One region of the Streptomyces sp. NPDC047081 genome, then DNA from elsewhere that is predicted to be linked to it. Evidence: predicted binding sites of a transcription regulator. Region 1 holds the regulator's gene; the other holds the start of a gene.
The links. The regulator HrcA, encoded in region 1, represses chaperone genes, less so after heat shock. The targets are predictions, from matches to a motif close to TTNGCACTCNGNNNNNCNGAGTGCNAA.

Region 1 (5,263 bases):
GCGCTCACGGACGGGCTGCTGCAGGAGGGCTCGTACGAGGAGGGCCGGGCGGTGCTGACGTTGCGGGGACGGTTGCTGGCGGATGCGGTGGTGCGGGACCTGGTGGACTGATCACTCCGGCGGGTGAATCGGTGCGGAACGCCGGTTCGGTCCCTAACCTGGTTCGTAGGCTGCCGCCGACAGTACGCGGCGAATGTGGAGGCCACGGAGATGACCGCTGTGGACGAACGTGGAGTCGCAGAGTTCTTTGAGGGCCTTGAGCCGCCCGACGGACTCAAGGTGGAGCTTCTGCGGGGGGAAATCGTGATGATGGCCAGCCCTGATCTGGTGCACAACGTCATCGTGATGCTGCTGAGCAGGCAGATTCCGATCGACCGCTGGTACGCCCTTCAGACGCAGGACGTCGACCTTCTTGAGGAAGCCAGCGAACCCGTTCCGGACCTGGTGGTCGTCGATCCCGACGTGCTGCCGGCTTCGGGACGACTGCTCCCGGTTGGGCTGATCACGGTGGTGGTCGAGGTTGTCTCCAAGACCAGCGTCCACCGTGACTACGACATCAAACGGTCCATCTACGCCGCTGGCAAGGTGCCTGCCTATCTCATCGTAGATCCGATCATGGCGCAGTGCGTGCTGCTGACAAGGCCTGTGGGGACGGGAGAGGACGCCGATTACCAACGGCAGCAGATCACCAAGTTCGGAGCCCCGCTGCCGTTGGAAGAGCTGGGGCTCGAATTGGACACCACCGGGTTCGGAACGTTTCCCAACGTCAGGCCCCACCGCTACCCGTGACGAAGTCGATCAGCTCCTCCACCCGGCCCAACAACTCCGGCTCAAGGTCCTTGTAAGACCCCACCCGCTTCAGGATCGCCTGCCACACCGCCCCCGTGTTGTCCGACGGCCAGCCCAGCGCCTTGCACACGCCCGTCTTCCAGTCCTGCCCGTGCGGGACGCGGGGCCACGCCTCGATGCCCAGGGACGACGGCTTCACCGCCTCCCAGATGTCGATGTACGGGTGGCCCACGACCAGCGCGTGTTCGCTGGTCACCGACTCCGCGATGCGCCACTCCTTCGTGCCTGGTACCAGGTGGTCCACCAGGACACCCAGCCGCGCGTCCGGCCCCGGGGCGAACTCCGCGACGATCGACGGGAGGTCGTCCACGCCCTCCAGGTACTCCACCACCACGCCCTCGATGCGCAGGTCGTCGCCCCACACCTTCTCGACCAGTTCCGCGTCGTGACGGCCCTCGACGTAGATGCGGCCGGCGCGGGCCACGCGCGCGCGTGCGCCCGGGACGGCGACCGAACCGGACGCGGTACGGGAGGGTCGTACAGGAGCGTTACCGGTGGGGCGTACGAGCGTCACCACCCGGCCCTCCAGCAGGAAGCCCCGCGGCTCCAGCGGGAACACGCGGTGCTTGCCGAAGCGGTCCTCCAGGGTCACCGTGCCCGCCTCGCAGCGGATCACCGCCCCGCAGAAACCGGTGCCGGGCTCCTCCACCACCAGACCGGGCTCCGCCGCGACCTCGGGGACGGGCTTCGGCTTCTTCCAGGGAGGGGTCAGGTCGGCGGAGTACTGGCGCATTCGGATGACGATAGGAGAAGCGGGCCCCCGCCTAGCGCGACACGCCGAAACGGGTCGCGAGGGTGTCTCGCTGGGCTCGTACGAACGCCGCGTTCACCACCGCTCCGTGACCGGGTACGTACAGCGCGTCCTCGCCGCCCAGGTCCAGCAGGCGGTCCAGGGCGGCCGGCCAGTGGGAGGGGACCGCGTCCGGGCCCGCCTGTGGTTCGCCGGACTCCTCGACCAGGTCGCCGCAGAAGACCACCTCCGGGGAGCCGGGGACGAGGACGGCGAGGTCGTGGGCCGTGTGGCCCGGGCCGACGTTCGCCAGCAGGACTTGGCGGCCACCGCCCAGGTCCAGGGTCCATTCGCCGGAGACGTGATGCGGGGGAGGGACGAGCGCGGCCGTCGCCTCGTCCGCCGCGTGCGCGTCCAGCCCCTGCGACACCGCGTCCGCCCGCAGCTCCTCGCGCGCGTGCCGGGTGCCGAGGACCGTCTCGATGCCCACCGCGCCGTACACCTCCGCGCCCTCGAACGCGGCCGTCCCGAGGACATGGTCGAAGTGGGGGTGGGTGAGCGCGAGATGGGTCACAGGGTGACCGGCGAGCGCCGACGCCTCCGTACGCAGCCGCGCGCCCTCCGCCAGGCTCGACCCCGAGTCGATCACCAGCGCCGTGCCGTCCCCGACGACCAGCCCCGTCGTACAGTCCCAGCCCGGCAGCCGGCACCGCCCGACCCCGCCCGCCACCCGCTCCCACCCGAACTCTTCCCAAGTCACCGTCATACGGCGACGCTAGCGGTACGACCCGTTCAACAGAGGTCGACCTTGCCCCGGGTGTACCCCACCGCCGTACACTGGCCGGTAACGGCTGGCACTCGGACGGACAGAGTGCCAGGCGAAGGGTTCAGGGGACGACAGCTGGAGGTGTGCGCGATGCTGAGTGAACGACGGCTTCAGGTGTTGCGCGCCATCGTCCAGGACTATGTGGGGACCGAGGAGCCGGTCGGGTCGAAGGCCCTGACCGAGCGGCACAACCTCGGGGTGTCCCCGGCGACCGTGCGCAACGACATGGCCGCCCTGGAGGACGAGGGGTTCATCGCCCAGCCGCACACCAGCGCCGGGCGCATCCCGACCGACAAGGGCTACCGGCTGTTCGTCGACAAGCTCGCCGGTGTCAAGCCGATGACCGCACCCGAGCGGCGGGCGATCCAGAACTTCCTCGAGGGCGCCGTCGACCTCGACGACGTGGTGGCGCGGACCGTGCGGCTGCTCGCGCAGCTGACCCGGCAGGTCGCCGTCGTGCAGTACCCCTCGCTCACCCGCTCGACCGTGCGGCACGTGGAACTGCTCTCGCTCGCCCCGGCGCGCCTGATGCTCGTGCTGATCACGGACACCGGGCGGGTCGAGCAGCGCATGGTCGACTGCCCGGCCCCCTTCGGCGAGACCTCGCTCGCCGATCTGCGGGCGCGGCTGAACAGCAGGGTCGCGGGACGCCGTTTCTCGGACGTGCCGCGGCTGGTGGAGGACCTCCCGGAGGGTTTCGACGTCGAGGACCGGGGCACGGTCTCGACGGTGCTCTCCACTCTCCTGGAGACCCTCGTCGAGGAGAACGAGGAGCGGCTGATGATCGGCGGCACCGCCAATCTGACCCGCTTCCCGCATGACTTTCCCCTCACCATCCGACCCGTCCTAGAAGCGTTGGAGGAGCAGGTGGTGCTCCTCAAACTCCTTGGCGAGGCCGGGGATTCGGGCATGACCGTACGTATTGGTCATGAGAACGCGTATGAGGGACTCAACTCCACTTCCGTGGTGTCGGTCGGCTACGGTTCGGGCGGCGAGGCAGTCGCCAAGCTAGGCGTGGTCGGACCGACCCGCATGGATTACCCGGGAACGATGGGAGCGGTACGCGCAGTGGCACGGTACGTCGGACAGATCCTGGCGGAGTCGTAAGTGGCCACGGACTATTACGCCGTTCTCGGCGTGCGCCGCGACGCGTCGCAGGATGAGATCAAGAAGGCGTTCCGTCGGCTCGCCCGCGAGCTGCACCCGGACGTCAACCCGGATCCGAAGACCCAGGAGCGGTTCAAGGAGATCAACGCCGCTTACGAGGTGCTCTCGGACCCGCAGAAGAAGCAGGTCTACGACCTCGGCGGCGACCCCCTCTCGCAGGCGGGCGGCGCAGGCGCGGGCGGCTTCGGCGCCGGTGGCTTCGGGAACTTCTCGGACATCATGGACGCCTTCTTCGGTACGGCGTCGCAGCGCGGGCCGCGTTCGCGCACGCGCCGGGGGCAGGACGCGATGATCCGCCTTGAGGTCGAGCTCGACGAGGCGGCCTTCGGCACGACCAAGGACATCCAGGTCGACACGGCGATCGTCTGCAACACCTGCAACGGTGAAGGGGCGGCGCCGGGGACCTCCGCGCAGACCTGTGACATGTGCCGCGGCCGCGGTGAGGTGTCGCAGGTGACGCGGTCCTTCCTGGGCCAGGTCATGACCTCGCGGCCGTGCCCGCAGTGCCAGGGCTTCGGCACGGTGGTTCCGACGCCGTGTCCCGAGTGCGCCGGCGACGGCCGTATCCGCTCGCGCCGCACGCTCACGGTGAAAATCCCGGCCGGTGTGGACAACGGCACGCGGATCCAGCTCGCCGGTGAGGGCGAGGTCGGGCCGGGCGGCGGTCCCGCGGGTGATCTGTACGTCGAGATCCACGAGCTGCCGCACTCCACGTTCCAGCGGCGCGGGGACGACCTGCACTGCACGGTGACGATCCCGATGACGGCGGCGGCCCTCGGCACGAAGGTCCCGCTGGAGACCCTGGACGGCCTGGAGGAGGTCGACATCCGGCCCGGCACCCAGTCCGGCCAGTCGATCCCGCTGCACGGCCGGGGCGTCACGCATCTGCGCGGCGGTGGCCGGGGCGACCTGGTGGTCCACGTCGAGGTCCAGACCCCGAACAAGCTGGACCCGGACCAGGAGAGACTCCTGCGCGAGCTCGCCAAGCTACGGGGCGAGGAGCGCCCGCAGGGGCAGTTCCAGCCGGGGCAGCAGGGGCTGTTCTCCAGGCTGAAGGACGCGTTCAACGGTCGCTGAGGTGGTGCTGGGGGCTGCCGCCCCCAGACCCCCGCTTCGGCCCTGAACGGGCCTCGTCCTCAAACGCCGGACGGGCTGAAACTGTCGGCCCCTGCCAAGGCGGCGGCCCGATTCGGACTTGTTCGGAGGACGTGACAACATGCGGTCATGTCCTCCGCGCTGACCGATCTCTTCCCGCATCCGATCGTGCAGGCCCCCATGGCGGGCGGCGTCTCCGTGCCGCATCTGGCGCAGGCCGTGTCCGAGGCCGGCGGGCTGGGGTTCCTGGCCGCCGGGTACAAGACGGCCGACGGTATGTACCAGGAGATCAAGCAGCTCCGGGGGCTGATGAGCCGCCCCTTCGGCGTGAACCTGTTCATGCCGCAGCCGGAGTACGCGGACCCGGGCGCGGTGGAGATCTACACACATCAGCTGGCCGGCGAGGCCGCCTGGTACGAGACCGAGCTCGGCGACCCGGACAGCGGCCGCGACGACGGTTACGACGCCAAGCTCGCCGTACTCCTCGACAACCCGGTGCCGATCGTTTCCTTCCACTTCGGTGTCCCCAGCAGCGAGGTCCTGGAATCCCTGCGCCGCGTCGGCACCTTCACCCTGGTCACCGCGACCACCCCGGA
Region 2 (5,263 bases), on a different contig from region 1:
GCCACATCGTCGTAACGACCTGCCCGCCCGGGATGGCGATCTCCCCGCGCACCCGGAAGCCGACGCTTTCGTAGCGCTTGAGGTTGGCCGGGTTGGTGGACTCCAGGTAGGCGGGGGCGCCGAGTTCGTCGATTCGGGCGAGACTCTCGGCGACGAGCCCCATGCCGAGCCCCTTGCCGCGATGGTCGGCGTGCGTCCCGAGGATCGTGAGGTAGAAGAACGGCTCGGCGGGATGCGCCTCCTCGAACCGCTCCCCGATCTCCATGATCGCCCGAGCGGTCCGCTCATCGGTCACCTCGGCCAACTCCCGCTCCAGCCGCCCCACTTCCTCCTCCGTCAGCTCAACCCCGCCCGGCGGGATCCAGATGGCGGCGGCTTCGACGTTCGGGGTCACGAGGGTCCAGGGATAGCGGAGGGCGGAGGTGACGTAGACCCGCCACATGACAGCCGCCTGATCGGCCCGCCGCGCCTCGTCGGGAAAGGCGGCCCCCCAGACGGGGTCATGGAAGAAGGCGGAGTTGAAGGTGGAGACGATGGACTCGACATCGGCGGGACCGGCGACACGGACGGAGGTCATACACCCATTCTCACCTCCGGCCGGCAAATCCAGCCCGTCCGGCGTTTGAGGACGAGGCCGAAGGCCGATGGGGGTCTGGGGGCGCAGCCCCCAGGGACGCGCACCCCCACCACCCCGCACCGGCATCCAGCAGCTCGGCTCGGCTCAGCTCAGCTCAGCTCAGCGACCGCAGCGCCGCCGCGTCATACGGCGCCAGCTCCTCCACCCGCCCCGCAAGCACCTTCGCCGCCCACTCCGGATCCTGCAGCAGCGCCCGCCCGACCGCGACCATGTCGAACTCCTCCGCCTCCAACCGGTCGAGAAGGTTGTCGATCCCCTTGACCGGCGCCCCTTCACCCTGGAACCCCTTGAGGAAGTCCCCGTCGAGACCGACCGACCCGACGGTGATGACCGGCTTGCCCGTGAGCTTCTTCGTCCACCCGGCCAGGTTCAGATCCGAACCCTCGAACTCCGGCAGCCAGTACCGCCGCGTGGACGCATGGAACGCGTCGACACCCGCGGCGGCCAGCGGCGCGAGGATCGCCTCCAGCTCCTCCGGCGTCTCGGCGAGCCGCGCGCTGTACTCCTGCTGCTTCCACTGCGAGTACCGGAAGATGACCGGGAACTCGGCCGACACCGCTTCCCGGACCGCCGCGACGATCTCCGCCGCGAAGGTGACACGCCCGACGGCGTCACCGCCGTACGCGTCCTTACGACGGTTCGTGCCCGCCCACAGGAACTGGTCGAGGAGGTACCCGTGGGCGCCGTGCAGCTCCACACCGTCGAACCCGATGCGCTCCGCGGCCGCAGCGGCCTCGGCGAACGCGCCGATGACGTCGTCCACGTCCTTCTGCGTCATCGCCTTGCCGGTCGGCTCGGCACCCGCGGTCACCAGGCCGGAGGGGCCGACGGCGGGGGCGTCGGCGTAGGGCGCCTGTCCCTGCTCGCGGACCATGCCGATGTGCCACAGCTGCGGGACGATCGTGCCGCCCGCCGCGTGCACGTCCTCGGCGACCTTGGCCCAGCCCGCGAGCTGCTCCTCACCGTGGAAGCGCGGTACGCGGTCGCTGTTGCCGGCCGAGTCGTGGCCGACGTACGTCCCCTCGGTGACGATCAGCCCGACGCCGGCGGCGGCACGGCGTGAGTAGTACGAGGCCACGTCGGCGCCCGGGACGCCGCCCGGGGAGAACATCCGGGTCATCGGCGCCATCACGATCCGGTTCGGGACGGTGAGGCCGTTGATCGTCGTCGGCCGGGAGAGGATCTCGGCGGCGCGGGAGGTCGCGGTGGTCACGTGGGTGGACTCCTCGTTCGGGGGCATTATTGACCGGCTGGTATGTGCACACGCATTGTTGCACCCGCTTAAGCAACCCTCCTATGACCTCGAACACGCCCGAGGGCGGCACCCCCTGTTTCCAGGGAGTGCCGCCCTCGGTGGAACCCGGATCAGCCGGAGGCCGATCAGAAGTCCATGTCACCGCCCGGCATGCCGCCACCGGCGGGCGCGGCGGCCTTCTCCGGCTTGTCGGCGATGACGGCCTCGGTGGTGAGGAAGAGCGCGGCGATGGAGGCGGCGTTCTGCAGGGCAGAGCGGGTCACCTTCGCCGGGTCGATGATGCCTTCCTTGACCAGGTCGACGTACTCACCGGTCGCGGCGTTGAGGCCGTGACCCGGGGTGAGGTTGCGGACCTTCTCCACCACGACGCCGCCCTCGAGGCCGGCGTTCACGGCGATCTGCTTCAGCGGGGCCTCAAGGGCGAGCTTCACGGCCTGCGCGCCGGTCGCCTCGTCACCCTCCAGCTCCAGCTTCTCGAAGACCTGGGAGGCCTGCAGCAGGGCCACGCCACCACCGGCGACGATGCCCTCCTCGACGGCCGCCTTGGCGTTGCGCACGGCGTCCTCGATGCGGTGCTTGCGCTCCTTGAGCTCGACCTCGGTCGCGGCACCGGCCTTGATGACGGCGACGCCACCGGCGAGCTTCGCCAGGCGCTCCTGGAGCTTCTCGCGGTCGTAGTCCGAGTCGCTGTTCTCGATCTCGGCGCGGATCTGGTTGACGCGGCCCGCGACCTGCTCGGAGGAGCCGGCACCGTCGACGATGGTGGTCTCGTCCTTGGTGATGACGACCTTGCGGGCCTTGCCCAGGAGGTCCAGGGAGGTGTTCTCGAGCTTGAGACCGACCTCCTCGGAGATGACCTCGCCACCGGTGAGGATGGCGATGTCGTTCAGCATCGCCTTGCGGCGGTCGCCGAAGCCCGGGGCCTTGACCGCGACGGACTTGAAGGTGCCGCGGATCTTGTTGACGACCAGGGTCGACAGGGCCTCGCCCTCGACGTCCTCGGCGATGATCAGCAGCGGCCTGCCCGACTGCATGACCTTCTCCAGGAGCGGGAGCAGGTCCTTGACGGAGCCGATCTTGGAGTTGGCGATCAGGATGTACGGGTCGTCGAGCGACGCCTCCATCCGCTCCATGTCGGTGGCGAAGTACGCCGAGATGTAGCCCTTGTCGAAGCGCATACCCTCGGTGAGCTCCAGCTCCAGACCGAAGGTCTGGGACTCCTCGACGGTGATGACGCCTTCCTTGCCGACCTTGTCCATCGCCTCGGCGATGAGCTCGCCGATCTGGGTGTCGGCGGCGGAGATGGAGGCCGTCGAAGCGATCTGCTCCTTGGTCTCGACATCCTTCGCCTGCTCGAGCAGGGCACCGGAGACGGCCTCGACGGCCTTCTCGATACCGCGCTTGAGGGCCATCGGGTTGGCGCCGGCGGCTACGTTGCGCAGGCCTTCCTTGACGAGGGCCTGGGCGAGGACGGTCGCGGTGGTCGTACCGTCACCGGCGACGTCGTCCGTCTTCTTGGCGACTTCCTTGACCAGCTCGGCGCCGATCTTCTCGTACGGGTCCTCGAGCTCGATCTCCTTGGCGATGGAGACACCATCGTTGGTGATCGTGGGGGCGCCCCACTTCTTCTCGAGGACGACGTTGCGGCCCTTGGGGCCGAGCGTCACCTTCACGGCGTCCGCGAGCTGGTTCATGCCGCGCTCGAGGCCGCGCCGCGCCTCCTCGTCGAACGCGATGATCTTGGCCATGTGAAGTGGTCCCTCCAGGACTGGGGGTGATTCCTTCGGACCGCGCCCGCGCCCGCGACGGACGGCTCGCACACCTCGTGGTTCCTTGCCCCACCCGGCCTGCGGGCCTCACCGACCCGGTCCTTCTTTGTCACTCTCACCTTCAGAGTGCTAACGCCAATGATTAGCACTCGACCCATGCGAGTGCAAGCGGCTCTCGGGGATCGGCCAGGTCTCCCACGGGCCCCGACGGGCCCTGACGCGCGCCCCGGGCATGCCGAAGGGCTCGTAACCCATGACTCCCCATGGGATACGAGCCCTCCGAAGAAGAACGAAGAACGACGCTGTTACTGCCCGGCGCGTGCTTCAGCTGGTCGCCAGTCGGACCATGTCCGCCTGCGGCCCCTTCTGACCCTGCGAGATCTCGAAATCGACCCGCTGGCCCTCTTCCAGGGTGCGGTACCCGTCCATCTGGATGGCGCTGTAGTGGACGAAAACATCCGCACCACCGTCGACCGCGATGAAGCCGTACCCCTTCTCCGCGTTGAACCACTTGACGGTGCCCTGAGCCATGCCTAACTCCCCTATTACTGGCCCTTGCACAGATCCGCACTTCGCGGATCCGGGTCAGACCTCACCCCCCACGGTTTGGGGGCGTGCGCCGGAACGCGTCGACCGCGGCTGAATGTATCTGTCCAACTGCCGTCTGCAACAGGTCAATCGGACGAGAATTCTGGACGGAACCGGTCCGGAATGTAGTGAGAATTCGCCTGAATTCAGGGCAAGTCGGGCCCCACAAAGGGAACATAAGCCGCAAAAGACCTGCACACTTTGGCTGCTTCTTGTTGCACCCGGAGCCGGTACTCATATGCGTCCGGCATGCGGGAAGCAGCAGGTTCCCCAACTGTACCGTGCTCAACCATGCAGAATTGCCCCCTCCGCTTCTCTCACGGAGGGGGCAATTCGGTGAACTCTTGGTGACCGCCGTTACCGACGGTAATAATCAGCCTCCGGCGACGGCCGGGATGATCGAGACGCCCGCACCGTCCGGGGTCGCCGTCTCCAGCCCCTGCTCGAACCGCACGTCGTCGTCGTTCACGTACACATTGACGAACCGCCGCAGCTTGCCCTGGTCGTCGAGAACCCGGGCGGCGATACCGGTGTGGTTCTTCTCCAGGTCGCTGATGACCTCGGCAAGGGTGGCACCCTCGGCGGAGACCTCGGCCTGGCCGCCGGTGTAGGTACGCAGGATGGTGGGGATGCGGACGTTGACGCTCATGCGAGGCCAGCCTCTCGGAAGGAGTCCAGGTTCGGGCGGATGGTGGCGGTGAGGCCGGTCCCGGCCACCGCGTCGAGGGTCTTCAGGCCGTCGCCCGTGTTGAGGACGACCGTGGTGAGGGTCGGGTCGAGTACGCCGTTCTCGATCAGCTTGCGCGTGACGCCCACGGTCACGCCACCGGCGGTCTCCGCGAAGATGCCCTCGGTGCGCGCCAGCAGCTTGATCGCGTCGACGATCTGCTCGTCGTTCACGTCCTCCACCGCACCGCCGGTCCGGCGCGCGATGTCCAGCACGTACGGCCCGTCCGCCGGGTTGCCGATCGCGAGGGACTTGGCGATGGTGTTCGGCTTCTGCGGCCGGACCAC

Region 2: the regulator HrcA is predicted to act here: its motif matches at 3,804-3,830, upstream of groL (chaperonin GroEL).

The regions. Positions count from the first base shown of each region.
Region 1 is NZ_JBEYUY010000009.1:254,361-259,623, forward strand. It holds gene hemW (radical SAM family heme chaperone HemW) at 1-111, shown strand, start outside; gene ABZ848_RS19715 (Uma2 family endonuclease) at 211-789, shown strand; gene ABZ848_RS19720 (DUF3097 domain-containing protein) at 767-1,582, opposite strand; gene ABZ848_RS19725 (MBL fold metallo-hydrolase) at 1,614-2,345, opposite strand; gene hrcA (heat-inducible transcriptional repressor HrcA) at 2,496-3,512, shown strand; gene dnaJ (molecular chaperone DnaJ) at 3,513-4,649, shown strand; gene ABZ848_RS19740 (nitronate monooxygenase) at 4,797-5,263, shown strand, end outside.
Region 2 is NZ_JBEYUY010000011.1:75,591-80,853, reverse strand. It holds gene ABZ848_RS22180 (GNAT family N-acetyltransferase) at 1-577, opposite strand, end outside; gene ABZ848_RS22175 (NADH:flavin oxidoreductase) at 732-1,850, opposite strand; gene groL (chaperonin GroEL) at 2,018-3,640, opposite strand; gene ABZ848_RS22165 (cold-shock protein) at 3,986-4,192, opposite strand; gene ABZ848_RS22160 (MoaD/ThiS family protein) at 4,623-4,898, opposite strand; gene thrC (threonine synthase) at 4,895-5,263, opposite strand, start outside.